Regions from separate parts of the Mesorhizobium cantuariense genome, predicted to be linked through region 2. Evidence: predicted binding sites of a transcription regulator. Region 2 holds the regulator's gene; each other region holds the start of a gene.
The links. The regulator PhoB, encoded in region 2, activates phosphate uptake and scavenging genes when phosphate is short. The targets are predictions, from matches to a motif close to TGTCATNNANCTGTCAT.
Positions count from the first base shown of each region.

Region 1: the regulator PhoB is predicted to act here: its motif matches at 3,977-3,993, upstream of phnF (phosphonate metabolism transcriptional regulator PhnF).
Region 3: the regulator PhoB is predicted to act here: its motif matches at 7,814-7,830, upstream of ugpB (sn-glycerol-3-phosphate ABC transporter substrate-binding protein UgpB).

Region 1 is NZ_JBHRVD010000001.1:5,689,517-5,700,128, reverse strand. Features, by position in the region: gene phnK (phosphonate C-P lyase system protein PhnK) at 1-402, opposite strand, end outside; gene ACFOJ9_RS27790 (alpha-D-ribose 1-methylphosphonate 5-phosphate C-P-lyase PhnJ) at 399-1,298, opposite strand; gene fosX (FosX/FosE/FosI family fosfomycin resistance hydrolase) at 1,295-1,714, opposite strand; gene ACFOJ9_RS27780 (carbon-phosphorus lyase complex subunit PhnI) at 1,711-2,823, opposite strand; gene phnH (phosphonate C-P lyase system protein PhnH) at 2,825-3,436, opposite strand; gene phnG (phosphonate C-P lyase system protein PhnG) at 3,436-3,897, opposite strand; gene phnF (phosphonate metabolism transcriptional regulator PhnF) at 4,034-4,783, shown strand; gene ACFOJ9_RS27760 (zinc-binding alcohol dehydrogenase family protein) at 4,939-5,958, opposite strand; gene ACFOJ9_RS27755 (ABC transporter permease) at 6,029-6,994, opposite strand; gene ACFOJ9_RS27750 (sugar ABC transporter ATP-binding protein) at 6,991-8,544, opposite strand; gene ACFOJ9_RS27745 (ABC transporter substrate-binding protein) at 8,703-9,695, opposite strand; gene ACFOJ9_RS27740 (aldo/keto reductase) at 10,033-10,612, opposite strand, start outside.
Region 2 is NZ_JBHRVD010000001.1:6,047,055-6,057,666, reverse strand. Features, by position in the region: gene ACFOJ9_RS29550 (PAS domain-containing protein) at 1-477, shown strand, start outside; gene ACFOJ9_RS29545 (substrate-binding domain-containing protein) at 997-2,025, shown strand; gene pstC (phosphate ABC transporter permease subunit PstC) at 2,122-3,588, shown strand; gene pstA (phosphate ABC transporter permease PstA) at 3,585-4,901, shown strand; gene pstB (phosphate ABC transporter ATP-binding protein PstB) at 4,919-5,743, shown strand; gene phoU (phosphate signaling complex protein PhoU) at 5,769-6,476, shown strand; gene phoB (phosphate regulon transcriptional regulator PhoB) at 6,493-7,182, shown strand; gene ACFOJ9_RS29515 (ROK family protein) at 7,199-8,446, opposite strand; gene xylF (D-xylose ABC transporter substrate-binding protein) at 8,717-9,757, shown strand; gene ACFOJ9_RS29505 (sugar ABC transporter permease) at 9,906-10,612, shown strand, end outside.
Region 3 is NZ_JBHRVD010000001.1:5,872,231-5,882,842, forward strand. Features, by position in the region: gene ACFOJ9_RS28620 (ABC transporter permease) at 1-1,397, shown strand, start outside; gene ACFOJ9_RS28625 (ABC transporter ATP-binding protein) at 1,397-2,473, shown strand; gene ACFOJ9_RS28630 (inositol monophosphatase family protein) at 2,463-3,257, opposite strand; gene ACFOJ9_RS28635 (sn-glycerol-3-phosphate import ATP-binding protein UgpC) at 3,429-4,496, opposite strand; gene ugpE (sn-glycerol-3-phosphate ABC transporter permease UgpE) at 4,504-5,352, opposite strand; gene ugpA (sn-glycerol-3-phosphate ABC transporter permease UgpA) at 5,361-6,245, opposite strand; gene ugpB (sn-glycerol-3-phosphate ABC transporter substrate-binding protein UgpB) at 6,441-7,751, opposite strand; gene ACFOJ9_RS28655 (bifunctional diguanylate cyclase/phosphodiesterase) at 8,103-10,541, shown strand; gene tlpA (thiol:disulfide interchange protein TlpA) at 10,583-10,612, opposite strand, start outside.

The sequences.
Region 1 (10,612 bases), 360 kb from region 2:
CCAGTCAACGGCGGTGGCGCGGATCTTGCCGTAGTGGCGGTCGCCGACAGCCATCAGCCGCTCGCCGACATTGGCACCGGCCGACACCGTCATGCGCAGGCCGTCGGCCGGGTTCTGATGGACAAAACCCCAGTCGGTGCGCATCAGGAAGCGGCGCTCGGCCTCGCTCATGCGATAGAGCTCGCGGAACTGGCCGTCACGCATGCGGTAGCTGGCGGTGCCGGAACTGGGCAGCAGCCGTGTCGACAGGCAGTTGAGCAGCGTCGTCTTGCCCGAGCCGGACTCGCCGACGACAGCCAGGACTTCGCCCGGCCACAGGTCGAAGGAGACGTTGTCGCAGCCAACGCGCGAGCCGTAGAATTTGGAGAGCGCCGAGACGCGCAGCAGCGGTTCGTCGGTCATTGCGCCGGCTCCCTGTTTCCTGGGGCAAGATGGGTTTCCGGGGCAAGATGGCCGCGGTGGCCGTCTTCACGCCGCTTCTCGCAGTGGTCGGTGTCGGAGCAGACGAACATGTGGCCGCCATGGTCGTCGAGGATGACCTCGTCGAGATAGACGTTCTCGGCGGCGCACAGCGCGCAGGGCTGGTCGAAGGTCTGGACCTCGAACGGATGATCCTCGAAGTCGAGGCTGACCACTTCGGTGAAGGGCGGCACAGCATAGATTCGCTTTTCGCGGCCGGCACCGAACAATTGCAGGGCCGGTGAGCGGTGCATCTTGGGATTGTCGAATTTCGGCGTCGGCGACGGGTCCATGACGTAACGGCCCTCGACCTTGACCGGATAGGCATAGGTGGTGGCGATGCGACCGTGCTTGGCGATGTCCTCGTAGAGCTTGACATGCATGAGGCCGTATTCCTCCAGCGCATGCATCTTGCGCGTCTCGGTCTCGCGCGGTTCGAGGAAGCGCAAGGGTTCGGGGATCGGCACCTGGTAGACAAGCACCTGGCCCGCCGTCAGCGGATGCTCGGGGATACGATGGCGGGTCTGGATGATGGTGGCGCTGGCGGTATCGGTCGTCACCGCGACATTGGCGACCTTCTTGAAGAAGGCACGGATCGAGACCGCGTTGGTGGTGTCGTCGGCGCCCTGGTCGATGACCTTCAGCACATCGTCGGGGCCGATGATCGAGGCGGTGACCTGGACGCCGCCGGTGCCCCAGCCATAAGGCATTGGCATTTCGCGCGAGGCGAACGGCACCTGATAGCCGGGGATAGCGATGCCCTTGAGGATCGCCCGGCGGATCATCCGCTTGGTCTGCTCGTCGAGATAGGCGAAGTTGTAGGTGGCAATGTCGGTCATGGTGCGACTTCCAGTCCCTTGGCATAACGTGCCAGCCGCTCAGTGAGCGTGCCGGTGTGCAGTTCGAACATGTGGTTGTCGTCGTCGTAGAAATAGATCGAGCGGCCTTCGCCCTCGACGCGCGGACGCGGCGGGCGCATTTCCAGCCCAAGCTTGCCGACGCGCTCGGCGTAGCGGTCGAAATCGGCGTCATCGATCTTGAAGGCGATGTGGTTGTAGCTGCGCTCCGGTAGTGGCTCGCCCTCCATGATTGCGACCCAGATGTCGCCGATCAGGAAGAATTTTTCGCGCGACAGCGAGAACTGCCTGGCGTCGCTGGCATAGACCTCGCGCGCGTCGAATACGCTCTCGAGGATCTTGGTCATCCGGTCGAGGTCGCGGACGATGAAAGTCATGTGGGACAGGCCTTCGATCATTCCGCGGCTTCCCGCTTCTCTTCGACCTTCGCTGGGTTTTCGCGGGCGTCATACTCGGCGCGCATGCGGCGCACGAGGTCGAGTTCGGCCTGGAAGTCGACATAGTGCGGCAGCTTCAAATGCTCGACGAAGCCGGTCGCCTGGACATTGTCGGAATGCGAGATGACGAACTCCTCGTCCTGGGCGGCGGCAACGACATCCTCGCCAAGCTCCGAGGCGCGCAGCGCCCGGTCGCAGAGCGCCATCGCCATCGCCTTGCGCTCGCTCTGGCCGAAGACCAGCCCGTAGCCGCGGGTGAATTGCGGCGGCGCCTTGGCTGAGCCCTTGAACTGGTTGACCATCTGGCACTCGGTGACCCGCACGGTGCCGAGCGGCACAGCGAAGGGCAGTTCCGGCACGTCGAGTTCGAGCTCGACCTCACCGATGCGGATCTCGCCGACGAAGGGATGGTTGCGGGCATAGCCACGTTGCGTGGAATAACCGAGCGCCAGCAGGAAACCCTCGTCGCCGCGCGATAGCGCCTGCAGGCGGATGTCGCGCGCCATCGGGAATTCCAGCGGCTCGCGGGTGATGTCGCCGGGGACATGGTCCTGCGGCATGTCGCCATCGGGTTCGATGAGGCCTTCGCGAGCTAGGATCGCCGAGACGCGCGGCATGGCTTGCGCTTCCGTCTCGCGCAGCAAGGGCTCGGCGACATCGACCCCCGCGGCAAGCTCGGGATCGAGCAGCCGGTGGGTGTAGTCGAAGGTGGGCCCAAGCAGCTGGCCGCCGGGCAGGTCCTTGTAGGTCGCCGACACACGCCGCTCGACCAGCATGTTGGCGGTGTCGATCGGCTTGGTGTAGCCGAAGCGCGGCAGCGTCGTGCGATAGGCACGCACCAGGAAGATCGCCTCGATCATGTCGCCGCGTGCCTGGACGATGGCAAGTGCGGCCAGTTCCCGGTCGTAGAGCGAGCCTTCGCTCATCACCCGGTCGACGCCGAGCGCCAGCTGCTCGACGATCTGGTCGAGGCGAAGTGCCGGCACGGTACGGTCGCCCCGCCGGCGATCGGCAAGCAGGCTATGAGCGTTGGCAATGGCCGCTTCGCCACCTTTTACCGCGACATACATCTTACGCCTCCATCGTCTTGATGCGCGTCGTGCGCGGCAGGCAGGCAATGCCATCAGCGGTGGCGAGGATGATGTCGACGCCACGGGGAAAACGCTTGATATTCTGCTTCCACTGCTCGACGAAATGGCGCGGCATCTGCGCCGGCGCGATCGTGGCGCTGGTTTCGATGCCGGGGCCTGCGAGCAACAACGGCGTGCCGGAGACGAGATCGCTGATTTGCAGGATCAGCGTCGTCGAACGGTCGGGATAGTCCTGCGTGCCTTGCGAAAAACCATCGAGCGCCATCATCTCGGCGGGTGCTGCGATCAGCGCGAAATGTGCATCGGCCGGCGTGTTGGCCAATGGCGCGCCGGTGTGGAAACCAAGCCAGGATTTGATTGCAGTGGAAGCTTGCAGAGCCGGGTCGAGCCAGAGCGGCGTGTCGTTGTCGCACAGCGCCAGCGCGATGGCACCGGCAGTTGCCGAGAGCGGCGCCGGCGGTCGGGCGAAGGCTGGCAGCGGCTGTACACTGCCTGGCCGCGCCATCGCGTCCATGACCGCGCGGAACACGGTCTGGGCGTCGAAGACAGGATCGGCGAAACCGCCCTCGATCGATTGCGCTGCGATGTCCATCAGTCTTCTCCGCGAACCATGGTGAAGAAATCCACCTTCGTTGCCGCCGTCTCGGCGCGGCGTTTTTCATGCGCTTTGGTCAGGGCCGACCGCAGAGGCGCTATCAGCCCGGTCTCGACCTTGGCGCGGCGGGCAGGGTCCTGCCATAGTGCGTCGGCGATGGCCGCCAGCCTCGCCTTCTGCTTGTCGCGGCCAAGCGCATAGCAATGGCCGACCTGTCCGGACGGCAGCCGGACCGTGGCACGGGTAACGGTCGCCTCACCGACATTGAAGGGCGCGCCGCCACCACCGATGCGGCCGCGCAGGGTGACAAGGCCGGTCTCGGGGCCGCGTAGCAGTTCAGCGTCCGAAGGCAGTCCGGCCTCGTTCCAGAGCCGCACGATGTCATCGCCGCTGGATTGCGCCAGGGTTGCCATGGCGGCCTTGCGCTCGGCCTGGTCGCGGGCTTCCTGTCCTCGCATAAGCAATCGTCCTCTTTGCTAAATTTGTCTATTGATATAGACAACTATACAAATTATACCTATTATCTAGCGCGAGTCCATGACGGGTGGATGACAGGCAGTAGAAGACTGGGCGCTAGAAAGGTGGGGGCAATCAATGGTCGGGCGGCTGGCAGCGGACAGCATCGAGCGGCGCAGCGGCGTTTCACTGTGGCGGCAGATCGCCGACAAGATCCTGCATGCGATCGCCATCGGCGATTTCGCCGAGAACGCCGCGCTGCCGCCGGAGGTGGCACTGGCCGAGCGCTATGGCGTCAATCGCCACACGGTGCGCAGCGCCATATCAGCCCTTGTGCAGGAAGGCGTGCTGCGAGCCGAGCAGGGGCGCGGCACCTTCGTGCTGTCGCGCAAGCGGTTGTCCTATCCGATCGGCGCGCGCACACGCTTTTCGACAGGCTTGCAGGGGCAGACGACGGAAAGGCACATCGTCCTGCTCGCCTCGTCGGTCGAGCCGGCCAGCCAGCGCGTCGCCGAGGGCCTTGGCCTTGCCAGGGGAGCTGAGGTGATCCGTCTGGAAACGCGCGGCGAAGCCGATGGACGGCCGGTGTCGCGTGCTGCCGGCTGGTTCGATGCCAGGCGCTTTGCCGGCATCGATGCCGCGATGGCTGAGACCGGTTCGATCACAGCCTCGCTGGCGCGGTTCGGCATTGACGACTATCTCAGGCAATCGACCGTGCTGTCGGCGCGCCATGCCGATGCGGCTGACCTTGCCGACCTCGACCTGCAGCCGGGCGCCATCGTGCTGGTCACGGTCGCCGTCAACGTCACGCCGGACGGCCAGCCGATCCAGTTTTCGGAGTCGCGGTTCCCGGCCGAACGGGTGGAGCTGAAGCTGTCGGCGCTGTAGGTTGTGCCGGCCTAATACGAGACCGTGATTTGTCTGACTCACGCTGATACCAGACCAGCTCGGTCGCGCTCACTTGTCAGCGGCTTGGCGTTTGAGGACCGCCTTCGACCTGCGCGGGGCGTCGTCAATTCGGGCCGGGTTCACCGTCTGCCATGTTATGACCCCACCTCTATCACAGCCTTGATCAGGCCGGACTTCTCATGCGCCCAGCGAGCGAGATCGCGCGGCGTGCCGGAGAGCGTGGTGCGGTGGGTGACGAGCTTGGCCAGCGGCACGGCGCCGTTGCGGATCGAGGCGGCGACATGGTCGAAGTCGGCGCGCAGCGCGTTGCGGCTGCCGATCAGCGTCATCTCGCGTTTGTGGAATTCCGGATCGGAAAAGCTGATGTCGTCCTTGACGACGGAGACCAGCACCAGCGTTCCGCCATGCGCGACATGCGCGAAGGCCGACTGCACCGACTGGGTGTTGCCGGTGGCGTCGAAGACCACATCGAAGCCTTCGCCTGATGTCGCTTCCCTGACCAGATCGGGCACCGCGCTGCGCGAGCCGTCGAGGATCTGGAAACCAAGCTCGTTCGCAGCAAAGGCGAGCCTTTCGCTGCTCATGTCGAGCAGCGTCACGTCGAGCCCGGCAATGCGGGCGAAGATGGCGGTGCCGAGCCCGATCGGGCCGGCGCCGATGACCAGCGTGCGGGCGCCGGGATCGGCGCGTGAGCGCCGCACGGCATGCGCGCCGATGGCCAGGAACTCGACAGCAGCGGCGTCGGCCAGCGACAGGCCGTTGGCCGGATAGAGATTTTGCGCCGGCACCAGGATCCGTTCGCACATGGCGCCGTCGCGATGCACGCCGAGGACCTCGATTCTGACGCAGCAATTCGGCTTGCCGTGCCGGCAGGCGATGCATTTGCCGCAGGAAAGATAGGGGTTGATGACGACCGGTTCGCCAACGGCCAGTTCGACGCCTTCGCCGGTCTCCACCACGATACCCGATACTTCATGGCCCATGATGCGGGGATAGGCGAGGAACGGATGCTTGCCCTCGAAGATGTGGTAGTCGGTGCCGCAGATGCCGACATGGCTGACCGCCACCAGCGCCCAGCCGGCGGGTGGCGCGCCGGGCGCGGGACGGTCTTCCAGGACAAGGTCGCCGGGCGAGCGGCAGACGACGGCTTTCATGCTTCAATCCAGTCTGTGAAATCGCCGGCCCGGCAGTGATGTCGGGCCGGCGATTGATTGTGGGGTTGGCTCACTTGCCGCGGCGGCGTAGCCCGTCGAAATAGACGATGATGATGATCAGCGCGCCGGTGATGATGCGCTGCCAGAACGAGTTGACGTTGAGCAGATTGGCGCCGTTGTTGATGGTGGCCAGGATGAAGGCGCCGAGCAGCGGTCCGTGCACCGAGCCGACGGCGCCGAACAGCGAGGTGCCGCCGATGACCGACGAGGCGATCGCCTGCAGTTCCCAGCCCTCGGCCTGGGTCGGGTTGCCGATGCCGATGCGGGCGGCCAGCAACACGCCGACGAAGGCCGCGCACAGGCCGGATAGCGTGTAGGCCATGTAGATGGTGCGCTGGACATTGACGCCGGACAGGCGCGACGCCTCGGCATTGGAGCCGACCGAGAACAGATACCGGCCCCAGCGACTGTGATGCAGGAAGATATAGGCCGGAATGCCGACCAGGATCACCATCCAGAACAAATTGGGGATGCCGATGAAGGAATTGCGCGAGAACGCGGTGAAGGTGTCGCTGTTGATGTTGATCGAATTGCCGTTGGTCATCAAAAGGCCGATGCCGCGCAGCGAGGTCAGCGTCGCCAATGTGATGATGAAGGGCGGCAGGCCCATCTTGACGATGCCGAAGCCGTGGAACATGCCGATGGCAACACCGACCAGCAGCGTCACCAGGATGGCTAGCCAGATGGGGAAGCCGGCGTTGATCATCATGGCGACGACGACGGTGGCGAAGCCGACCACGGCGCCGACCGACAGGTCGATGCCGCCAGTGATGATGACGAAGGTCTGACCGACCGCCATGATGGCGATCATCGAGCCCTGGCGCAGAAGATTGGCCATGTTGTTGCCGGAGGCGAAGCTTGGTGTCGCCACGGAAAGCACGATCCACAGCAGCACCAGCAGCGCCAAAAGCGTCAGCCCAAATAGGACGTTATAGTTGCGCTTCGGTTTTTCGACAGCAATCGCCTCGGTGCTCATATCTGTCCTCCCAGCTTTTCTTGTTTCTCGGCGAGCGCCTGCGTGAGAATGTCCTCGTGGCTGGCGGCGCGGAAACCGTGCGTCGCCACCAGTTTGCCGCGCCGGAACACATGCAGCGTGTCGGCGAGTTCATAGACTTCCGGCAGATAGGACGAGATCAGGATGATGCCGGCGCCTTTAGACAGCAGCGCGCCGAACAGGCGGTAGATCTCGGCCTTGGTGCCGACATCGACGCCGACCGTCGGCTCGTCGAAGATGAACAGCTTGGCGCCGTGGGCCAGCCATTTGCCGATGACGATCTTCTGCTGGTTGCCGCCCGACAGGCTGGATGCCAGCGCGCCACGCGTTGGCGTCTTGATGCGCAGATCGGCGATCTGGCGATCGGCTTGCGTTTTCTCCTGCGCGCTCGAAATTAGCAGATTGTTCGAAATGCGCTTGTAGATCGGCAGGTTAAGGTTGAGGCCGACCGGCAGGTTGAGGCAGAGGCCCTGGTCGCGGCGGCTTTCCGGCGCCAGCGCCATGCCGAGCTTGATCGCGTCATGCTCGGACTTGACCTGAACATCCTTGCCTTCCCAGAGGATCTGGCCGGCAGACTTGCGGTGGCGGCCGTAAAGCGTGGTGACGAACTCGCTGCGCCCGGCGCCGATCAGGCCGTAGAGTCCGACGATCTCGCCGGCGCGAACTGTCATCGAAACATTCTCGAAGCCCTTGCCGGACAGGTTTCTTGCCTCGATGATCGCGGCACCCGGTGTGAAATGCTCCTTGTGATAAACCTGCTCGATCGAGCGGTTGATCATCATCTTGACCAGCTCGGCATCGTTGGTCTCGGCGATGTTGCGGGTGCCGACCAGCGTGCCGTCGCGCAGCACGGAAACACGGTCGGCGAGTTCGAACACCTCCTCCATGCGATGGCTGATGTAGATGATCGTCACGCCTTCGCCTTTCAGCCGGCGGATCAGGGTGAAGAGCTGGTCGGCCTCCTTGCGGGTGAGGTAGGCGGTCGGCTCGTCGAAGATCAGGAACTTGGTGCCGCGCACGGTGGCGCGGGCCGCTGCGATCAGCTGTTGCTGGCCGATGGTCAGGTCGCCAAGCGTGACATGCGCCGGCAGGTCGAAGCCGAGGTCGTCGATGATCTTCTGCGCTTGCCTGACCATGGCGCGCTGCTGCAGGATGCCGAAGCGAGAGTTTTCCTCGCCGAGGAACATGTTGGCGGCGACCGTCAGATGACGGCAGAGCACGACTTCCTGATGCACGGCATTGATGCCGAGCGCCATCGCCTCATGCGGTGTCGCGAGCGCTGCCGGCTGGCCTTCCCAGATAACCTCGCCGGAGGTGCGCGGCATGACGCCGGTCAAAAGCTTGATGAGCGTGGATTTGCCGGCGCCGTTCTCGCCGACGATGGCGTGGATCTCGCCGGACTTGAAAGCAAGATTGACCGGCTTCAGCGCGTGGGTGCCGGGATAGCGCTTCTCCAGCCCGCGCAATTCGAGGATGGTGCGCCCTGGTTCCAGCACGGGTGCCGGATGCAGTTCCTGCGCCGTCGAAATCATGACAATCCTCCCAGATTGGCCGCACGATTGGCACGTGGCGAGGCAAGGATATGCCTCGAAAACAGCCTAGCTTAAGCTTGTGGATTGCCAAGCCGTTTGTGCCGGCAGCTTATGTCTCCGGGGCGCGGCGCCCCGGAGACGATTGCGGATGCGACGGCTTAGAGCTTCGGGTTGAGCAACGCGTCGATCTTGGGGTCCTTCATGTTGTCCTTGGTCACCAGATTGGCGCCGGTGTCGACATTGGCCTCGACCTTTTCGCCCTTCGAGGCAGCGAGCGCGGTCTTGATGCCGTCATAGCCCATCCGGTAGGGATCCTGGACGACGAGGGCGGAAATGACGCCGTCGTTGAGGAACTTGATCAGCTTCTCGTCGCTGTCGAAACCAACCAGCGCCAGCTTGCCGCCAAGGCTGTTTTCGGCGACAGCCTGACCGACGCCCTGCGCCATGATCAGGTTGGAGGCGAAGATACCCTTGAGGTTCGGGTTGGCGGTGATCAGGTCGGTGGCGATGTTGAGGCCGGTGGTGGCCTGGCCGTCGGCATATTTGTCGGCGACCAGCTTGAGGCCCGGATATTTGGCGGCCAGCTGTTCGGTGAACCCCTGCTTGCGCTGTTCGAGCGAGCCGGCGCCCGGTGCGTTGGTGATCAGGGCGACGTCACCCTCGATCTTGCCGCCGTTGGCGGCACCGATGGCGGCTGCGAGGCCATCGGCAGCGACGCGGCCGCCCTGCACGTTGTCGGTGGTCAGGAACGAGGTGAAGGCCTTGGAGTCGGCGCCGGAGTCGATGCCAATAATTTTGACCTTGGCAGCGGCTTCATCGATCGGCTTGCCAAGCGCCTTGAACTCGGTGGGCGCAATGACGATGGCCGCCGGGTTGCTGGCAACGGCATTCTCGAGGATCGAGACCTGGCCGTTGACGTCGGTTTCAGCCTGGGCACCGAGTTCCGGCACGTTGACGCCGAGATCCTTGCCGGCCTTGCGGGCGCCGGCCAGAACGATCTGCCAGTAGAACGACGTGGTGTCCTTGACAATGATCGGAATGGTCACGTCCGCCGCCGAAACCGGCGCCGAATGCATGACGCCGGCGAGCATCGAAGCTGCTGCCAGCGCCATGACTGCGCGGCGGTTGAGAATGCTGGTCACGAATTTCATGAGGTTCCTCCCTAAGTCGCCCGGTGAACGTTACGGAAGCTCCGTCTGGATAGGCGTGCGCCAAACAGAACTTTATCAATAAAAAACAGTTGCCATGTTTTGATAGTGCATCGATCCAGCCGATGCAAGCGGTGTTTCACGCCAGTTCTGCCGAGGTCTGGCAGGAGCAGATCCACCGCGCTGCTCCTCCCTTGCCGCCGTCAAACGCTCCGTTTCCGTTCCGTGATTGTATGGAATATTAATTCCACACATTCGTCAATATGGAATGTTCATTCTTTTATGGGATCGCAAGAATGTGAAACCCGGATCACCGTTCACCGCGGGGTGGATGCGCGTTTCACGCCAGCTCCTGCACCAGCGTATAGGGGCGATATCTGGCGTATTCTGTCTCCGGCACGTCGATGTCGAGCAGTTCGAGGTTGCGCGTCAGATTTGCCAGCTTGGCGGTGCCGGTCAGCACGGTGGCGACCGCGGGTTCATGCAAGGGGAACTGGAACGCGGCGGCCGCCAGCGGATAGCCGCCCTCGGCAGCGATCCGTTCCATCGCTCCGACGCGGTCGAGCACGTCATGGCTGGCAGGGCGATAATCGAAATGCGCGCCTTGCACCGGCCCGGTCGCCAGGATGCCGGAGTTGAACACGCCGCCGATGACCAGGGACGTCTGTTGCGACCGGCATAACGGCAGCAACTCCGCTTCGGCGCTGCGGTCGAGCAGGGAATAGCGGCTGGCAAGCAGGATGCAGTCGAGCGGCGCCTCACGCATCACGTCGAGACAGATCTGCACCTCGTTGACGCCGAGCCCATAAGCGGAAATGACGCCGGACCGTTTCAACTCTTCGAGCGCCTTGAGACCGCCATCCATCAGCTCGCGAAAGTGCAGCTTGGTCTTCTCGACACCGTGTGTGTAGACGCCGATG
Region 2 (10,612 bases):
TCGGCGCCGTCCGAACAGCGGGCGCTGCTGCAGCCGCCTTCGATCCGCCCCCGGCCTGCCGCGGCGGGTGGTGGCGACAGGCTGGATATCCTGGTGGCTGAGGACAATGAGGTGAACCAGATGGTCTTCACCCAGATTCTCGGCGAGACCGGTTATGGTTTCGAGATCGTCGGCAATGGCCGCAAGGCGCTCGACGCCTTCGGCCGGCTCAATCCGTGCATGATCCTGATGGATGTCTCGATGCCGGAGATGAACGGGCTCGAGGCAACCGCCGCCATTCGTCGGCTGGAGGAAGAGACCGGCACGCATGTGCCGATCGTCGGCGTCACCGCGCATGCGCTGAAGGGTGATCGCGAGCGCTGCCTGGAGGCCGGCATGGACGACTATCTGCCCAAGCCGATCAGTCCCCGGGCCCTGCTCGAGAAGGTCGAGCGCTGGGTCGGCGCCAGCCGCCAGGCTCAGCGCAACGCCGGGTAAGAGCCGGCGTTGCGCCGGTTTCGGCCCGATTGCGGGGAATGCGGCGAAGATTCGCGACCCCAGCCAGCGCCAAGACTATGGCGCGATCGCACCATATCAAAGGCGGCATCCAGCCGAGACAATGGGCGCATTCGAATTCCGCTCTTCTCAGTTACGGGCGGGAGCAGCGACCGCCGACATGAGACAGCGTCAACCTACCCCAACGGACCTGTTTTCGGCGATGGCCCGGCCACGACTGGCCGAGAGCAACGCGCTCCCGTCCGGATTTTCTTTATAGAGGCCGGCTGATCCCAAATCGCCCGGCCAGCCTCGGCCCAAACGGAGCAAGTCTCTGATTCCGGGGGCAAAGCCGGGCTCCATCGGGAGTGCCGGCCAGGCGGCATTTTGCTTATCCCGATGACGCGTTACCGGGGTGACATCAAACTGTCATGCGACTGTAATAATCGAAGGCTATTGGCCTCAGCGGGCGCAGAATGACACTGGCGCCGAGAGACCATCTTCCGAACAGGAGCAGGCCACATGAAGAAATTCCTCTATACGGCGTCGGCCGCGGCGCTTGCGCTCGCCGCGTCGTCCGGCTTCGCCGCCGCGCGCGACCAGATACAGGTCGCCGGATCATCGACCGTGCTACCGTATGCCAAGATCGTCGCCGAGCAGTTCGGCGAAACATTCACCAACTTCAAGACCCCAGTCGTCGAATCCGGCGGCAGCGGCGCCGGCATCAAGGAATTCTGCAAGGGCGTCGGCGAAGACACGATCGACATCGCCAACTCGTCGCGTCCGATCAAGAAGGACGAACTCAAGTCCTGCGCCGACGCCGGCGTGAAGGAAGTCCAGGAAGTCCGCATCGGCTATGACGGCATCGTCTTCGCCACTGATATCAAGGGTCCGGACTGGGCGCTGGTTCCCGCCGACATCTACAAGGCGCTCGCCGCCAAGCTGGTCGTCGATGGCAAACTGGTCGACAATCCGAACACCAAGTGGAGCCAGGTCAATCCGAAGCTGCCCGAATGGGACATCGCCGCCTACATTCCGGGCGAAAAGCACGGCACGCGCGAAGTGTTCGAGACCAAGCTTCTCGATGCCGGCTGTGACAAGGCTGCTCTCAAGGCTGCCGGCGTTGCCGACGACAAGGAAATCGGCAAGACCTGCATCGCCATTCGCAAGGACGGCAAGGCCGTCGACATCGATGGCGACTATACCGAGACGCTCGCCCGCATCGACTCCAACAAGACCGGCGTCGGCGTGTTCGGCCTCGCCTTCTACGAGAACAATGCCGACAAGCTGAAGGTCGCCACCGTGGAAGGCATCGTGCCTTCGACCGAGACCATCGCCAGCGGCAAGTACCCCGTCTCGCGCCCGCTGTTCTTCTATGTCAAGAAGGCGCATCTCGGCGTCGTTCCCGGCCTCAAGGAATATGTCGAGTTCTTCCTTGACGACCAGATGGTCGGCCCGGAAAGCCCGCTCGCCGAATACGGCCTCGTTGCTGCTCCGGATGCCGAGCGTCAGGCCCAGCGCGACGCTTTCGCCGCCGGAAAGGCGATGTAATCAAGCTACCGAACCAGGGCGCGGGCCAAATCCGCGCCCTGGTTTCACCGCACGCCGCAATGGCGGCTGCGTTAGAATTTCCCTTGGGGTGGGTCCATGTCGTCCTTGCTCGTACTGGCCATCGTCGTTGCCATCGGCCTGGTTGCCTTTTTCATCGGCCGCCAGCGTGCCGCGGCCCAGGATAATGGTAAGGTCAAGCCGCATTCGCGTGCCCATTATCACGGCTGGTGGGCCTTCCTGCTCGGCGTCCTGCCTGCTCTTTTGCTGCTAGCCGTCTGGGCCGTCGGCTCTTCGGTCTATCTTGACCGACACATTCACGCTGCCTTGCCCGAGCGCACCGTCGACAGCAAGGTTGCCAGCGAGGCGCTGGACGTCAGCCTGGTAAAGAGCCTCGCCAGGGGCCTGCGCAAACTCGATGCAGGCACATTGGCCGGCCTGCCTGCCAGCTTCGCCGAGCTGCAGCCGCTGCTCGCCGCCAGGGGCGTGGCACTGGCGAGCGACACACAGGACTACATGATCCCGATCGCCGTCGAGGCGAACAAGGTCCAGGACCGGCTCGGCCTGTTCGGTGCCGTCGTCATTCTCGCTTCGTCTATCGCCGGCGCCTTCTATGCGCTCAGGCAGATCGCACCGCGCGCCAGGGCGCGCAACAATGTCGAGAGGCTGATGCTGTGGGGCCTGCTCGCCGCCTCCACCATCGCCATCCTGACCACCGTCGGCATCGTGCTTTCGATGCTGTTCCAGACGATCACCTTCTTCGAGAGCGTCTCGCCGATGAGTTTCTTTTTCGGCACGGTCTGGGATCCGCGTTTTGCCGCCGCCGGTTCGGGCGGCAGCCAGGGCCAGTTCGGCCTGATCCCGCTTCTTGCCGGCACGCTCTACATCGCCGCCGTCGCACTGCTGGTGGCGGTGCCGGTCGGACTGATGTCGGCCGTCTACATGGCCGAATACGCAACACCCAGGGTGCGCTCGGTGGTCAAGCCGGCGCTTGAACTGCTGGCCGGCATACCGACCATCGTCTACGGCATCTTCGCCGTCGTCACGCTCGGACCGTTCCTGCGCGACCTGTCCGCGGCGCTGACCGGCGGTTCGCCCTTCATCCAGGGCCAGAGTATCTTCACCGCCGGCCTGGTCATGGGCGTCATGCTGATCCCGGTCGTGTCCTCTCTGTCCGACGACATCATCACCGCGGTGCCGCGCGCCATGCGCGACGGTTCGCTCGGCCTCGGCGCGACCCGCTCCGAGACGATCAAGCGGGTGATCCTGCCGGCGGCACTGCCCGGCATCGTCGGTGCCATCCTGTTGACCGCCTCGCGCGCCATCGGCGAAACGATGATCGTCGTGCTGGCGGCGGGCGTCGCCGCCAACCTCACCATCAACCCGTTCGAGGCGATGACGACCATCACCGTCAAGATCGTCAACCAGCTCACCGGCGACCTCGAGTTCAATTCGCCGCAGACGCTGGTCGCCTTCGCGCTCGGCCTGACGCTGTTCGCGCTGACGCTGGTGATGAACATCGTCGCGCTCTACATCGTGCGCAAATACCGGGAGCAGTACGAATGACCGACATCCCCATGGATACGATGGTCAGGGCCGCGGCCCATCCGCGCCGCGACATCGGCCTGAAGGCCCGTTACGCCGCCGAACGCCGTTTCCGCATCTATGGCGCCGTGGCGATTTCCGTTGGCCTGGCGTTCCTGGCCATCATGCTGATCACCATCGTCTCGAAAGGCTACACCGCCTTTTGGCAGACGACGGTATCGCTGCCGATCACGTTCGACGAGAAGGTGATCGATCCTTCCGGCAAGCGCGCCACCGATCCGAGCGTTCTGATCAAGGCAAATTATCCCAAGCTCGCCGAAAACGCGCTGGTCGCCAAGCTCGGCATCAATCCCGACGACAAGCCGGCAATCAGGCAGCTCAAGGGCTTCCTGTCGGAAGGCGCACGCGTCCAGTTGCGCGACATCGTCGCCGCCGATCCGTCGGTGATCGGCACGACGCGCAACGTCAACATTCTCGCCGCCGCCAATCTCGACTCGGCCTTCAAGGGCCAGATCGATCTCGGCGTCGAGGAAGCGCGACGCAAGGTCTCGGACCAGCAGATCACCTGGATGAACAAGCTCAAGGCCGAGGGTGCGATGGCCGAGCATTTCAACACCGGCCTGTTCACCTATGGCGCCTCCAGCCGTCCGGAAACGTCCGGCATGGGCGTGGCGATCATCGGCTCGTTCTACATGATGGTGATCGTGCTGCTGCTGGCGCTGCCAATCGGTGTCGCCGCCTCCATCTATCTGGAGGAGTTCGCCAAGAAGAACCGCTTCACCGACCTGATCGAAGTCAATATCAACAATCTGGCCGCGGTGCCGTCGATCGTCTTCGGCCTGCTCGGCCTCGCGGTGTTTATCAATTTCCTAGGCATGCCGCGCTCCGCCGCTTTCGTCGGCGGCCTGGTGCTGACGCTGATGACGCTGCCGACGATCATCATCGCGACGCGCGCGGCACTTGCCGCCGTGCCGCCGTCGATCCGCTCGGCAGCCCTTGGTCTCGGCGCCTCCAAGATGCAGATGGTGTTCCACCACATCCTGCCGCTTGCCGCGCCCGGCATCCTCACCGGCACCATCATCGGTCTTGCGCGTGCGCTCGGCGAAACCGCGCCGCTGCTGCTGATCGGCATGGTCGCCTTCGTCGCCGATCCTCCGACGACGCCTTTCGATCCGGCCACCGCGCTGCCGGTGCAGATCTATATGTGGGCGAACGAGGCCGAACGCGCCTTCGTCGAGCGCATGTCCGGCGCCATCATCATCCTGCTCGTCTTCCTCATGGCCATGAACATCACCGCGATCGTGCTTCGGCGTCGGTTCGAGCGGCGCTGGTAGAAAAAAGGCATTTTGGTATGAACATCATGACCGAACAGTCCCTTGAAAACGCAGTGGGCGACAAGGTGAACGCCAAGTCGAACGAAGTGATCAAAATGCGCGGCGACAAGGTCGGCGTGTTCTACGGCGAGAAGCAGGCGCTGTTCGACGTCGATCTCGACGTCCGCCTCAATCAGGTGACCGCGCTGATCGGCCCCTCCGGCTGCGGCAAGTCCACCTTCCTGCGCTGCCTCAACCGCATGAACGACACCATCGATTCAGCGCGGGTAATCGGCAAGATAACGCTCGACGAAGAGGATATCTACGACAAGAACATCGACGTCGTCGAGCTCAGGGCGCGCGTCGGCATGGTGTTCCAGAAGCCCAATCCGTTTCCCAAGTCGATCTACGAGAACGTCGCCTATGGCCCGCGCATCCACGGACTGGCCAAGCGCAAGGCCGACATGGATCAGATCGTCGAGTCGAGCCTGAAGAAGGCGGCAATCTGGAACGAGGTCAAGGACCGCTTGCAGGAACCTGGCACCGGCCTTTCCGGTGGCCAGCAGCAGCGTCTGTGCATTGCGCGCGCCATCGCCGTGTCGCCCGAGGTGATCCTGATGGACGAGCCGTGTTCGGCGCTCGACCCGATCGCCACCGCTCGCGTCGAGGAACTGATCGACGAACTGCGTCAGAACTATACGATCGTCATCGTCACCCACTCGATGCAGCAGGCGGCGCGCGTGTCGCAGCGCACCGCGATGTTCCATCTTGGCTATCTGGTCGAGGAGGGAGCCACCGACAAGATGTTCACCACCCCCGACGACAAGCGCACCCAGGACTACATCACCGGCCGGTTCGGCTGAGTTCAGCATACGAGGGACGAAGATCATGGGTGAACATACCGTCGCATCTTTCGATGAGGATCTGGAGCAGGTCAGCCAGCTGATCCGCGACATGGGCGATCTCGCCCGCTCGATGGTCAGTGGCTCGACCAAGGCATTGCTCAATTCGGACAATGCGCTGGCGCAGCGGGTGGTTTCCGACGATGCCATCATGGATGCACGCCAGCGCGAGTTGGACGATCGCGCCATCACGCTGATCGCCAAGCGCCAGCCGATGGCCAACGACCTGCGTGCGGTGGTCGGTTCGATCCGCATGGCCGGCGACCTCGAGCGCATCGGCGACCTTGCCAAGAACATTGCCAAACGCGTCGGCACTGTCGGCCTGAGCGTCACGCCGCGCGACCTGTCGCATTCGATCGACGGGATGGCGCAGCTGGTGCTGATCCAGGTGCAGGGCGTCATCGACGAGTATGCCGCCGCTGACGCGGCAGCGCTTGCCACGCTCAGAAACAACGACGAGCGCATCGACGTCAAATACACCTCGGTGTTCCGTGAACTGCTGACCTACATGATGGAAGACCCGCGCAACATCACTGCCTGCACGCATCTGTTGTTCTGCGCCAAGAACCTCGAGCGCATCGGCGACCACGTGACCAACATCGCTGAAAATGCCTATTATGTTTTGACCGGCACGCAGCTGCCCGCCAATCGTCCGAAGCAGGACGAGACGGCAATGTCCGCGCCGGCCGCATGACAGGGATGACCAGTCGATGATCGCGCCACGCATCATGGTGGTGGAGGATGAGGAGCCGCTAGGCGTGCTGCTCCGCTACAATCTCGAATCCGAAGGCTATCAGGTCGAGGTGGTGACGCGCGGTGACGAGGCCGAGATCCGGCTGCAGGAGAACGTTCCCGACCTTCTGGTGCTCGACTGGATGGTGCCTGCGGTTTCCGGTATCGAACTCTGTCGTCGGCTAAGAATGCGTCCCGAGACCGAGCGGCTGCCGATCATCATGCTGACCGCGCGTGGCGAGGAGAGCGACCGCGTGCGCGGTCTGTCGACCGGCGCCGACGATTATCTGGTCAAGCCGTTCTCGACACCGGAATTCATGGCCAGGGTCAAGGCGCTGCTGCGCCGCGCCAAGCCGGAGGTGCTGTCCAGTGTGCTGAAGGTCGGCGATATCGTGCTCGACCGTGAATCGCACCGGGTCTATCGCAAGAAGAGCGAGATCAGGCTTGGACCGACCGAGTTCCGCCTGCTCGAATTCATGATGCGCCATCCCGGCCGCGTCTTCTCGCGCAGCCAGCTGCTCGACAATGTCTGGGGCGAGACGATCTACATCGACGAGCGCACGGTGGATGTGCATGTCGGCCGGCTGCGCAAGGCCGTCAACAACGGCCGCATGCCCGACGTCATCCGCACCATTCGTGGAGCGGGCTACGCGATCCGTGAGGATTGAACTCGCCCGTTTGAATTCACGCCACGTTCTTGCCGGCGAGGCCGGATCTTGTTTGCGCGCCGGGTGCGAAAATCTCCTGGTCGACGAAGGTCAGCGCACGCATGGCGCAGCCTTCGCGGATCAGCGGCAGTTCGTTCGGCTCGGTGTCGAAGGAAATCGATTTCGAGTGCTGGCCGCCGGCGGTCTGGGCAATCGCCTTGCGCAATGCCGGCTCGATCAAGTCGAAGGCAGCGGCGCTGACCCCGACCATGGCTACGGGCGCCGGATCGATCAGCGCGAACAGGCTGCCGAGGCCGTAGCCGAGCGCTTCGCCGGCCTTGCGATAGGCCTCGCGCTCGGGTCCGTCGCTTTCGCGGGCCGCGGTGGCCAGGGCACGCATGTCGGCGTCGCTGACATCGGCGACGGGTTCTGCGTCCTCACCCAATTGCCTTGCGCTGCGCCAGATGGCGTAGTTGCCGGCATAGGCTTCGACGCAGCCGCGCCGCCCGCAGCGGCAGAGCGCGCCGTTCGGCCGGTGGATCATGTGGCCGAACTCGCCGCCCGAGGAATGGGTGCCGGTGAACAGCTCGCCCTTCAGCACCAGGCCCATGCCGATGCCGTGCGATAGAAGAATGGCGATGAAATCGTCGCGGTAGCGATCAGGGTCGCGCCAGCGCAGTGCTATAGCCATCATGTTGCAGTCGTTTTCCATGGTGGCGGGGATGCCGAACTCGTCTTCGAGTATGTCGGCGAAGGCGATGTCGGTGTGAGGCGTGATCGGCGACCACAGCATGGCGCGGGCATGGGTGTCGGTGATGCCCTGGATCGCCAGAGCGATGCGGGCGATGCTGCGCACGTCAAGATCGGGGTCTTCGAGGCGGCGCCGCACGATTGCCGTGCATTCGCCGATCAGCGCCTCGCGCGGCATCGTCAGCGTGTCCAGCCTGCGCTGCTCCTCGGCGATCACCTGGCCGGCATAGTCGATGACGGCAACGGAGAGAAAATTCAGCGACAGAACGACGGTCATCACCGCCGCCGCTTCCGGATTGAGGCTGAGGCCGACCTGCGGCCGACCGCGTTTGAGCGAGCCGGCCTCGCTCGGTTTGCTTTCGGTCAGGATGCCTTCGCCGATCAGGTCGGAGGAGATCGCCGATATGGTCGAGTGGCTGAGGCCCGTGGTCGCGGCGATCTCGGTGCGTGACGGTTGTCCGGCGCGGCGCACGGCTGCGATCACCATCGCGCGGTTGCGGCGGCGCAAATCGTCGTGGCGGATTCCGACCGACATGTTTCTTCACATCCTCCCGGTCGCCGCGGTTCTTCCTGCCCCTGGAACGCTGCCGGCAACGCGGTCAAATACTGGCAGAAGCGGCCCGCCCTGTCACTTATTTATTCCGAGGCTCGAAAAAAATTCTGAAGGACATCAAAATCCATCAGAATCGATGTTGACAGCGTTCGGGTGTTGGATCAGTATTTTTTCGAGGCTCGAAAAAATAGAGCCTCTGTGCCGGCCTTCGGGTCAGTTTGGTCGCGCCATACGCGGCGCAGGGAGGATAATATGAAAAGATTCACAGCCGCCATCCTGGCGGGTGTCGCCATGTCGCTGACGCTCGTGTCGGTCGCACAGGCCAAGGACAAGGTCATCGGCGTTTCGTGGTCCAACTTCCAGGAGGAGCGCTGGAAGACCGACGAGGCCGCCATGAAGACGGCGATCGAGGCCGCCGGCGACAAGTACATCTCCGCCGATGCGCAGTCCAATCCCGGTAAGCAGCTCACCGATGTCGAAAGCCTGATCTCGCAGGGCGCCAACGCGCTGATCATCCTGGCGCAGGATGCCTCGGCCATCGGCCCGGCGGTGCAGAAGGCGCTGGATGAAGGCATTCCGGTCGTCGGCTATGACCGGCTGATCGAGAACAAGGATGTCTTCTACCTGACTTTCGACAATAAGGAAGTCGGCCGCATGCAGGCCCGCGAAGTGTTCAAGGCCAAGCCGGAAGGCAACTATGTCTTCATCAAGGGTTCGGGTGCCGATCCGAATGCCGATTTCCTGTTCTCGGGCTCGATGGAAGTGCTCAAGGAAGCCATAGACAGCGGCAAGATCAAGAATGTCGGCGAGGCCTATACGGACGGCTGGCTGCCCGCCAATGCCCAGAAGAACATGGAACAGTTCCTGACCGCCAACGACAACAAGGTCGATGCGGTGGTCGCGGCCAATGACGGCACCGCCGGCGGCGTCGTCGCGGCGCTGACGGCTCAAGGGTTGGCCGGCACCGTGCCGGTCTCGGGTCAGGACGGCGACCACGCCGCGCTGAACCGCATCGCGCTCGGCACGCAGACCGTGTCGGTGTGGAAGGACGCACGCGAACTGGGCAAGAACGCTGCAGAGATCGCCTCGCAGCTCGCCGACGGCAAGAAGACGAGCGACATTGCCGGCGCCAAGGACTTCACGACACCAGGCGGCAATACCGTCAAGTCGCTGTTCCTGACCCCGGTTGCCATCACCAAGGACAATCTCAACGTCGTCATCGACGCCGGCTGGATCAAGAAAGACGAAGTCTGCGCGGGCGTCGCCGCCGGCAGCGTCGCGGCCTGCAACTAAAACCGGGTCGCTATCGGTTCGAAATCTCGGCGCCGCGGCCCAAAGGCCGCGGCGTTTCTCAAGGGGCTTCCGCTTCAAATAACTGCGGAAAGCAAATAGCATCCATGTTCCGGCATCCGCGTCAGACGGCAAACCGGTGGGAGGATCCATGACCGACACGACCTCTAATCAGCCGGTCGCCGGCACTGCAGCGGACCGGGCGCGTGCATCTGAACTCAGCGCCGCCGGGCGGTTTCTCAAGGCTACCGAGCTCGACACGCGCATGCTCGGCATGGTCGGCGCGCTGCTGGTCATCTGGGTCGGCATACACATCCTGTCGGGCGGGCTTTTCCTGACGCCGCGCAATCTGTGGAACCTCTCGGTGCAGACCTCCTCGGTCGCGATCATGGCGACCGGCATGGTGCTGGTCATCGTCATGCGCAACATCGACCTTTCGGTCGGCTCCGTCGAAGGCGTGATCGGTATGATCATGGGCGTGGCGCAGGCCGAATTCCTCATTCGAGTCATCGGCTTCCAGCTTGGAAATCCCTGGCTCTGGGTCATCGCGCTTGCCGCCGGCGTGGTGCTTGGTCTGCTGATCGGCGCGTTCCAGGGCTTCATCATCGCTTATATGGAGGTGCCTGCCTTCATCGTGACACTGGGCGGCCTGCTGGTCTGGCGCGGCATGGCGTGGCTCATCACCAGCGGGCGCACGGTCGCGCCGCTCGACGCCACCTTCCAATTGATGGGCGGCGGACCACGCGGTTCGATCGGTGCCACAGCCAGCTGGATCGTCGGCATCGTTGCCTGTGCGGCGGTTGCCTTCGCGCTGCTCAACGGCCGTTCGCAGCGCAAGCGGTTCAGCTTTCCACTGCG
Region 3 (10,612 bases), 170 kb from region 2:
AGAGCGTCGCCGGCGTCTTCGGCATCCAGCCAACACGCTGGGTATATGGACTTCCCGGCCTGCTCATCGCCCAGGTTCTCGCCTTCACGCCGATCGCCTTCCTGGTTTTGATCGGCGTTGTCGAAGGCGTCAGCCCGTCCATGGAAGAGGCTTCGCAGACGCTCCGCGCCAGCCGCTGGCAGACCTTTTGGACCGTATCTTTGCCGCTGATGAGGCCAGGCCTCGCCAACGCCTTTCTGCTCGGCTTCATCGAAAGCATGGCCGATTTCGGCAATCCGTTGGTGCTGAGCGGCAATTACGACGTCCTGTCGACGGAAATCTTCTTCGCCATTGTCGGCGCACAGAACGATGCGGCACTTGCGGCGATCCTGGCGCTGGTGCTGCTAGGCTTCACGCTTGGCGCCTTTTACGCACAGCGCTTCTGGATCGGCAGGCGTTCCTATACCACCGTCACCGGCAAGGGCGACGCCGGCGTCCATCCGCGTCTGCCGGACGGCCTGACGCGTGCGCTCTATGTCATCGCCGGCCTGTGGACGGCGTTCACCGTTCTGGTCTACGCGGTCATCTTCTACGGCAGCTTTGTCAGGCTGTGGGGGGTCGATCAAAGCCTGACCCTGCAGCACTACAAGAAGGCGTTCGCCGTCGGCTGGAATGAATTCGGCATCCATTGGTCGGGGTCGGCGTGGAGTTCGTTCTGGACGACAATGGAGATCGCACTGATATCAGCGCCGCTGACCGCCGGCATAGGGCTTCTGACCGCCTATCTTCTAGTCCGCCAGAACTTCCGTGGCAAGAATGCCTTCGAATTCGCGACCATGCTGTCTTTCGCGATTCCAGGAACGGTCATTGGCGTCAGCTACATCATAGCCTTCAACGTGCCGCCGATCGAACTGACTGGAACCGGCATCATCCTCGTGCTGTCGTTCATCTTCCGCAACATGCCAGTCGGCGTACGCGCTGGCGTCGCCTCGATGTCGCAGATCGACCGCAGCCTGGATGAATCCTCGCTGACGCTTGGCGCCAACTCCTGGCAGACCTTCAGACGCGTCATTCTGCCATTGCTGAAATCGGCAATGCTGGCGGCGCTCGTCTATTCCTTCGTGCGCGCCATGACCGCGATCAGCGCCGTCATCTTCCTGGTCAGTGCGCGCTACGATCTTTCGACCAGCTATATCGTCGGACGTGTCGAGAACAATGAATACGGCATCGCTATCGCCTATTCGACGGTGCTGATCGTCGTCATGCTGGTCGTCATCGGCCTGATGCAACTGATCGTCGGCAGCCGCAATATCGGCCGGCGCGGTATCCAGAAAGGCGACGGCGGCTGGAGCGTGCGCACCAATGCCAGCCTGCCGGCAACGCCAGGCGGCCAGACGACAATTGCAGGAGCCGGGTGATGGCCGAAATTCGCGGCAACGCTGCCTCGGTGACCTTCGAGCATGTCACCAAGACGTATCCCGGCGCCACCACGCCGGCGGTCAACGACATTTCACTTGCGATCGAGGCCGGAAGGCTGGTGACGCTTCTCGGACCTTCCGGTTGCGGCAAGACGACCACGCTGCGTATGATCGCCGGCCTGGAGATGCCATCAAGCGGCCGTATCCTGATCGGCGGCGACGATGTCACCCGGCTGCCGGCCACCGACCGCGACGTGTCCATGGTTTTTCAGTCCTACGCACTGTTCCCGCATATGACGGTGATGGAGAATGTCTCCTATGGCCTGCGCTTCTCCGGCCATGACAAGAAGGAGGCGGCGTCCCGCGCCCGCGCCGGGCTGGAGCTGGTCGGCCTGACAGGGTTCGAGGCGCGTCTGCCCAGCGAACTGTCGGGTGGTCAGCAGCAGCGCGTGGCGGTGGCACGCGCGCTGGTGCTCGAACCGCAAGTGCTGCTGTTCGACGAGCCGCTCTCCAACCTCGACGCCAAGCTGCGCCGGCACGTGCGCGAGGAAATCAGGGAGATCCAGACCAAGCTCGGGCTGACTGTGGTCTATGTTACGCACGACCAGGAAGAGGCGCTGGCGGTTTCGGACCGCATCATCGTCATGAACAGGGCGGTGGTCGCGCAGGACGGTACGCCGCGCGAACTATACGATGCGCCTGCCAACGCTTTCGTTGCCGACTTCATCGGTGAAGCCAACATCCTGGATTGCGAGGTGGTTGCGGTGCAAGGGGACGAAGCGGCCGTCCGGCTTGGTACACTTGCCTTGAAACTGCCGGCGCGTGGCCACCAAGCAGGCCCCGCGAAGCTGGCCGTCCGTCCAAGCCGCATCGAGATTGGTCCGGCCGGTGCGCCGCAAACGATCGAGGGCACGCTCGCAAAGGTCACCTATGCCGGCAGCCATCTAGAACTGGTCGTTGCCACGGCGCTTGGCGACGTGTTCGTGTTGTCGCGCAATGTCGATGCGTCGTTTCAGGCGGGCGACAGTGTCGGCATCGGCTTTCCGGATCGCGGTCCGGTTCTGATCAAAGCTTGAAGGGTTCGACGCAGAGGTCGCGAATCTGGGCGAACACACCGTTGCCGGCGCAGATCACCAGCGTACCCTTCTCCAGAACGGTTCTCGGATCCGGCTTGACGATCGTGCCGCCGGCTTCTTCCACCAAAAGCATGCCGGCCAGGCAATCCCAGGCGTTCATGTGCTCTTCGACATAGCCGAGCAACCTGCCGGCAGCGACATAGGCGAGCATCAGCGCACCCGAAGCGTTGCGGAAAAACACGCCGCCTTCGGCAATCAGGGAGCGGATGAGCGTAGCGACATTTTGCATCTCGGCGCGGTTGGAGAAGCCGGTGCCGACGGAACCTTCGGTCAGGCTGGTGACGACGCTTGCCCTGATCGGCTTGCCATTGAGAAACGCACCACCGCCCTTGCGGCAATGGAAGGTCTCGCCTGTAGAGGGCTCGTGGATGACGCCAACGACGGTATCACCATCTTTGGCGCAGGCGATGACCACGCACCAGGCTGGAATGCCGCGCACGAAATTCGCAGTGCCGTCGATCGGATCGATCACCCAGACGTGCCCGGTCGACCCGGTGACCGAGGCATGTTCCTCTCCGACAATGCCGTCGTCCGGGTAGGCAGCTTTCATCGCCGCGCGGATGAACAGCTCGACCTCACGGTCGGCCTGCGAAACCATATCCTGATGGCCCTTGCTCTCGATGGTAAGGCTGTCGAGATCGCGAAAATATTTCAGGCCGAGCTCGCCGGCGCGCTGCGCGAGATCGATGGCGAAATGTTCGCGCACTGCGGTGTCGGGCGTCATGAGGTCCTTGGGACTGATAAAGGCTAAAGATAGTCTAGGTAGAGAAGCTTAACGGTCAAAACGAGGGTCTGCAAATGACTCGTGGGCCTGTCTGCCGGGCCACCTGTCAAGCGCCTCCCCTCTCTCTTGTTGCTGCCGTTGCGAAGGGGGTGCTTGTATTTTGGCCGCCGATTATCGTTCGAGCAAACGTCTTCCTGCCCCGTCGAACCAGTGGAGTTTCTCGGCCTTGGCCACGACGCGCAACTGGTCGCCGGGCTTGGCTGTTGCACGGCCGGCCACACGCACGACGATGCGGTTGCCGCCTGCCGCACAGTGAAGGAAGCTTTCGGCTCCCACCGGTTCGGCTGCCTCGACCATCGCCGGCAGGATGAGCGCGCCAGACGGTGCCCCGGCCCCGAAGGTGACGTCGGCATCTTCGGGGCGGAAGCCGAGCGTGACGGCGTTCGCAGGCGCAAATTCAATCGTCTTGCCATCAGCCAGCGCCGGACCAGCCGGCCCTTGCGAAAGAGGCAGAAGATTCATCGGCGGCGCGCCGATGAACGAGGCGACGAAGGTCGAGGCCGGCTTCTCGTAAATGTCGAGCGGCGCGCCCATCTGCTCGACCAGTCCGGCATTCATGACGACGAGGATGTCGGCCAGCGTCATCGCCTCAAGCTGGTCATGGGTGACGTAGACCGAGGTGACACCGAGCGAGCGCTGCAAATTCTTGATCTCGACCCGCATCTGGCCGCGCAATTTGGCATCGAGATTGGAGAGCGGCTCGTCGAACAGGAAAACTCTCGGGTTGCGCACGATGGCGCGACCCATGGCGACACGCTGGCGCTGGCCGCCGGAAAGCTCGCGCGGGCGTCGGTCGAGCAGCGCTGAAAGTTCCAGCACTTTCGCCGTCGCGCGGACCCGGCTGTCGATCTCGTCTTTCGGCGTGCCGCGGTTGCGCAACCCGTAGGCCATGTTGTCGTAGACCTTCATATGCGGATAGAGCGCATAATTCTGGAACACCATGGCGATGTCACGTTCGGTCGGGCCGATGGAGTTGACGATCTTGCCGTCGATCGCAACCGTTCCCGAGGAGATGGTTTCGAGCCCGGCGATCATCCTGAGCAGCGTGGACTTACCGCAACCGGATGGGCCGACCAGCACGCAGAGCTCCTTGTCGGGAACGGCGATGGAGACGCCCTTCACGGCCTCGAAGCCGCTAGGGTAGACCTTCTTCACATCCTTCAGATCGACGGTCGCCATCAGCTTCTCACTTTTCGGAATCGACCAGGCCGCGCACGAACCAGCGTTGCATCAGCACCACGACCAGGATCGGTGGCACGATGGCCAGCATCGCGGTGACCATGACCAGATGCCACTGGGTGTCGGCATCGGCGAAGGACACCATCTTCCTCAGCGCGATGACGATGGTGTTCATGTCGTTGCTGTTGGTGACGAGCAGCGGCCACAGATATTGCGTCCAGCCATAGATGAAGAGGATGACGAACAGCGCCGCGATGTTGGTGCGCGACAGCGGCAACAGGATATCGAAGAAGAACCGCCATGGCCCCGCACCGTCGACACGCGCGGCCTCCACCAGTTCGCCCGGAATGGTCATGAAGAACTGGCGGAACAACAGCGTTGCGGTGGCCGAGGCGATCAGCGGGATGATCAGGCCGGCATAAGTGTCGATCATGCCGAGATCGACCATCACCTTGTAGGTCGGCAGGATGCGCACCTCGACGGGAAGCATCAGGGTGATGAAGATCAGCCAGAAGAAGACCATGCGCAGCGGAAAACGGAAGAACACGATCGCATAGGCCGACAGGATCGAGATGAAAATCTTCCCCACCGCGATGCCGAGCGCCATGACCGTGGTGTTGAGCAGCAATCGACCGACACTGACGCCGCCGATGCGGCCGACACCGCCGAACAGTGCCTCGTTGTAATTGTTCCAGAACTGGTCGCCGGGCAAGAGCGGCAATGGCGGCTTGAGGATGGTTTGCAGCGTCTGCGTGGAGGCGACGAAGGTGTAGTAGATCGGGAAAGCGACGATCAGTATGCCGAGGATGAGCACGGCGTGGGCGATGACGGTGCGGAGCGGTGACTGGCCGATCATCGCTCGCCTCAGCCGTAGTGGACTTTGCGTTCCACATAGCGGAACTGGATGGCCGTGAGCGAGATGACGATGACCATCAGGATGACCGACTGCGCCGCCGAATCGCCGAGGATCAGATTGACGAAACCGTCATTGTAGACCTTGTAGACCAGCGTCTCGGTCGTTTTTCCCGGCCCGCCGCCGGTGACCGCATGGACGATGCCGAAGGTGTCGAACAGGGCATAGACGGTGTTGACGACCAGCAGGAAAAAGGTTGTCGGCGCAAGCAGCGGGAAGACGATGGTCCAGAAGCGCTTGGTCTCCCCGGCACCGTCCATGGCCGCCGCCTCGATCAGGGTTTTCGGCACCGCCTGCAGGCCGGCGACGAAGAACAGGAAATTGTAGCTGATCTGCTTCCAGGCAGCGGCCGACACCAGCAGGATCATGGCGTGGGTGCCGTTGAGCAGCGGATCCCAGGCGATGCCGAAACTTCTCAGCATATAAGCCAGCGACCCGATCGACGGGTTGAACAGGAACAGCCACAGCATACCGGCAATCGCCGGCGCCACTGCGTAAGGCCAGATCAACAGCGTGCGGTAGAGACCTTTGCCGCGCACCACCTTCTCTGCCATGACCGCAAGCAGGAGCGCCGCGCACATGGCGACAATAGCGGTCGCAAGGGAAAACACCACCGTGACCTTGATCGAGTTGAGGTAGGCTGGATCGGCAAGCACTTTCCTGAAATTGTCGAACCAAACGAACTTGGTCCTCAGTCCGAACGGATCCTGCCTGAGCATGGACTGGTAGAACGCCTGACCGGCCGGCCAGTAGAAAAAGACGAGCGTGATGGCAAGTTGCGGCGCCACCAGGAGATAGGGGAGAACCTTGTTGGGAAAGACGACGCGAGGGGTCAAGGAGCCACTCCGGGCTGGTTAGGCGGGCTGCACCATATGGTGCCGCTCTCTGTCAGGATGGCTTTGATGGACGTTTCAGATTCGGCAACATTAACAATTGGCGAAATTACTAAGGACAGCAAATCTCCCCTCTCCGGGGGAGATTCCTGACAGGACAGGTGGTCGCGCCGTAGAACAAGGACTTTTGCGCTCGCTTTAATTCCCCAGCGCTTCCTTGATCGCGGCATTGCCGCGCGTGACCGCATTGTCAAGCGCCTGCTGCGCCGTTTGCTGGCCGGCTAGCATCTTCTCGAACTCCTCGTTCTGGATATCGCGCACCTGCGGCAGGTTCGGCAGACGTACGCCCTTCGAATTGTCGGTCGGCGCCTTACCCGTCATTTGCAGGATCGGTGTCTCGCGACCGGTGTTCTTGTCATAGAAACCGGATTTCTTGGTCGCTTCGTAGGCGGCAAGCGTTACCGGCAGATAACCCGACTTCTGGTGCAGGTATTCTTGCACGTCGGTCTTCGATAGGTAGGCGAAGAAGGCCGCGACGCCCTTGTATTCCTCGTCGGATTTATCAGCGAAAACCCACAGGCTGGCGCCGCCCGGCGTTGTATTCTGCGGCGCGCCCTTGGCGTCGCTGTCATACGGCAATTGGCCGATGCCGTAATTCATGCCGGACTTGACGATATCGCCAAGACCGCCGGAGGATTCGGTCATGATCCCGCATTCGCCGGCGAGGAAGATCTGCTTGGCCTCGGAGGTGCGCCCGCCATATTTGAAGGTGCCGTCCTTGGCGAGGTCTGCGAGCGCCTGGAAGTGGTTGACGAAAATCGGCGCATTGATCTTGAGCTCGACATCGCCGCCGGCCAGACCGTTCTGCTGGGTGGCCCATGGCACATCATTCCACGCCGCGAAATTCTCCAGATGGATCCAGGTCAGCCAGGTCGAGGTGTAGCCGCAAGCGGCGGCGCCGCTCGCCTTGATCTTCTTGGCATCTTCCCACACCTCCTTCCAGGTCTTGGGCGGGCTGTCCACGTCGAGGCCAGCCTTCTGGAAGATGTCCTTGTTATAATAAAGGATCGGCGAGGAGGAGTTGTAGGGGAAGGACAGCATGGTGCCGTCCGGCTTCGAATAATAGCCGACGATGCCTGGCAGATACTGGCTCTTGTCGAAGGTCATTCCAGCGCTCGTCAGCACGTCGGCTGCCGGCTTGATGGCACCTTCGGCCGCCATCATCACGCCGGTGCCGACGTCGAACACCTGCATAATGTCGGGCGCCTGGCCGGCGCGGTAGGCGGCGATACCGGCATTCAGGGTCTCTGGATACGTGCCCTTGAACACCGGAACGAGCTCATAATCGCTCTGGCTGGCATTGAAATCTTTGGAAATCTTGTCGACGACCTCGGCATTGGCGCCAGTCATGGCGTGCCACCAGCTGATCTGCGTGACAGCAAAAGCGGAGGTGGTGGAAAGCAGCGTCAAGGTGGCGGCGACACCGGCCGCGAAGCCGAAGGGTTTCATGTTTCATCTCCCGTTTGTCATTGGCGAAAGGGGCACTCCCGCAAAGGCAATATGTGTCGCTCATGACAATCAGACAACGGTTTTGTTGCAGATCGACGAACTTCACCTCATGCTTCACGCCACGCTGGCCTTCGCGTGGAGGCGATGGAAAGCGATCGGGTTAGCCGGCTTAGCGAGACAACGAACGCGACAGGACTGGCAAACTGGCTTTCGGCCTGACAACCCTGATTGCAGCCGCTGCAACCCGAGGAGACACGCCAGGGTTGCAGGCGACTTTATCGATCCTTCAACGGCAAAGCGCTTACTCAATTCTGCTGCCTTGTTTATTTCCAATAGATCAGGTGAAATAAGATGCTGACGGTCTACAATTGTATCGTCAACGAACACGATCTGAGACTGGTCGCACTCGCCGCGCTGATCTGCGGAATATCTTCTTTTTCTGCCGTCAACCTGCTTCACCACATCAGCCGCTCTACAGATCGGAACCGGCTTGTCTGGCTGATGATCGCGGCGATGTCGACTGGCTTCGGCATCTGGGCAACGCATTTCATCGCCATGCTCGCGTTCACGCCGGGCATAGCCAGTGCCTACGATCCGGCGCTCTCCGTGCTGTCGCTCGCCGCTTCGGTCGCGCTGACGGCGGCCGGCATGTGGATCGCCACCTTGCGGGACGAGTTCGATTATCATCTCGTCGGCGGCGCCGTCCTGGGCGGCGGTATCGGAGCCATGCACTACATCGGCATGGCGGCATTCGAAGTCCAGGGCCGGATCGAATGGAACCTGTTGCTTGTCGCCGTTTCCCTGCTGGCCGGCGTAACGCTTGGCGCGCTCGCACTGCGTGTCGTCCTGCGCCGCCCCTCCCTGCGGGCGACATCCGTCGGCGCGGTGCTGCTGACGCTGGCGATCTGTACCCTGCATTTCATCGGCATGGGTGCCGTCTCGATCTTTCCCGATTCCTCGATCGACATATCCGAGTACACGATCGAGCCGACCTCGCAGGCTTTCGCGGCCGCGGCCGCCACGCTGGTGATCCTGGTGCTGTCGGCATCGGCGCTGTGGATCGATTTGCGCTTCCGGCGCCAGAAGCTCGAGGTCGACCGTATGCACGGCCTGGCCAACGCCGCCGTGGAGGGCCTGATCGTCTGCGACGGCAACCGCATCATCAGCGCCAATGACAGCATTGCGAGGCTGACAGGCATGGCAACCGCCATTCTGAACGGAATGCAGCTTGGCGATCTCTTCGGGTCCGACATGTCCGGCTTCGGCGAACAGCCGCAGGAGGTCGAACTGAGGGGCCGCGATGGCACAAGCATTCCTGTCGAGCTGATCGCCAGGAGCATCGACTATTGTGGCAAGCCTCACAACGTGGTTGCGGTCCGCGACATTCGCGAGCGCAAGAAGGCGGAACAGGAGATCCTGCGCCTTGCCCATTTCGATCCATTGACCGGACTGGCCAATCGCCGCAGCTTTTCCGGCCGGCTGGAGGCGGAAATTGCTGCGATGGGCCGGGCCAGGAAAGGCGGCCACCTTGCGCTTCTGCTGCTCGATCTCGACCGCTTCAAGGAGGTCAACGACCTGTACGGGCACGGCGCTGGCGACGCCATGCTACAGAAGGTTGCGCATTGCGTCACCGGCGTCCTTCGTCAGGGACAGATGGTGGCGCGGCTGGGCGGCGACGAATTCGCCATCATCGCCCCGAACCTGACCGACCCGTTGGAGGCCGGCCGTATCGCCAACGCCGTGCTGACCGTCATGCGTGAGGAAAACCGGCTCTCGGTCGGCGGCGGCCTTGTGTCGGCCAGCATTGGCATTGCGCTTTATCCATCGGATGCCGAAAACCAGGCCAGCCTGATAAGCCACGCCGATACGGCCCTCTACCGGGCCAAGACCGAAGGCAAGGACACCTACCGCTATTTCGAGGCCTCGATGGGGGCCGAGGCCCGCGACAAACGCGTGATGGAGCACGAACTGCGCCAGGCGGTCGCTCGCGAGGAGTTCTACCTCGTCTACCAACCGCAGAAGGAGATCAGCAGCGGAAAGATGGTGGGCTTCGAAGCGCTGGTCCGGTGGCGGCATCCGACGCGCGGCGACGTGCCCCCGGGCATATTCATCCCGGTGGCCGAAGACAGCGGAGCCATTGGCCAGATTGGCGAATGGGTGCTGACGGCGGCCTGCGAGGAAGCCGCCCGTTGGCAAAATCCGCTGACGGTGGCCGTCAACGTTTCGGCGGTGCAGCTTCACAATCCGAATTTCAGCCGCAAGGTCCACGAAACACTGCTGAATTCAGGCCTGGCGCCCAGCAGGCTCGAACTTGAGATCACCGAGACGGCGCTTGTGAAGGACATGCCGCGCGCGCTGGCGACCTTGCGGCAGGTCAAGGCGCTGGGCGTACGCGTGGCCATGGATGATTTCGGAACCGGCTATTCCTCGCTTTCCAACCTGCGCGCCTTCCCCTTCGACAAGATCAAGATCGATGGCTCCTTCATCAAGTCCGTCGACAAGAATGGCCAGGTCGCGGCGATCGTGCGCGCCGTTCTGGGACTTGGACGCGGCCTCGGCCTGCCGGTTCTGGCCGAGGGTGTCGAGACGCTCGGCGAACTGAAATTCCTGGACGCCGAAGCCTGCGAGATCGGCCAGGGCTACTATATCGGCAGGCCAGCTCTCATCGAGGAATTCGGCGACCTGACCGGTGTCGTCGCACCCACTGGCAGCAGCAAACCCGCCAGCTTGCGCGACAGAAGCGTTCTGGGCTTCGCACCCGCGCCCGCACTCGGTCTGAATCGAGCCTGACCGCCCGAAAGGGCGTAGCGGTTCGGGACAACGAGGCGCTTTTAGAGGCTTTCGGGCTTGAGCGCGGTCTC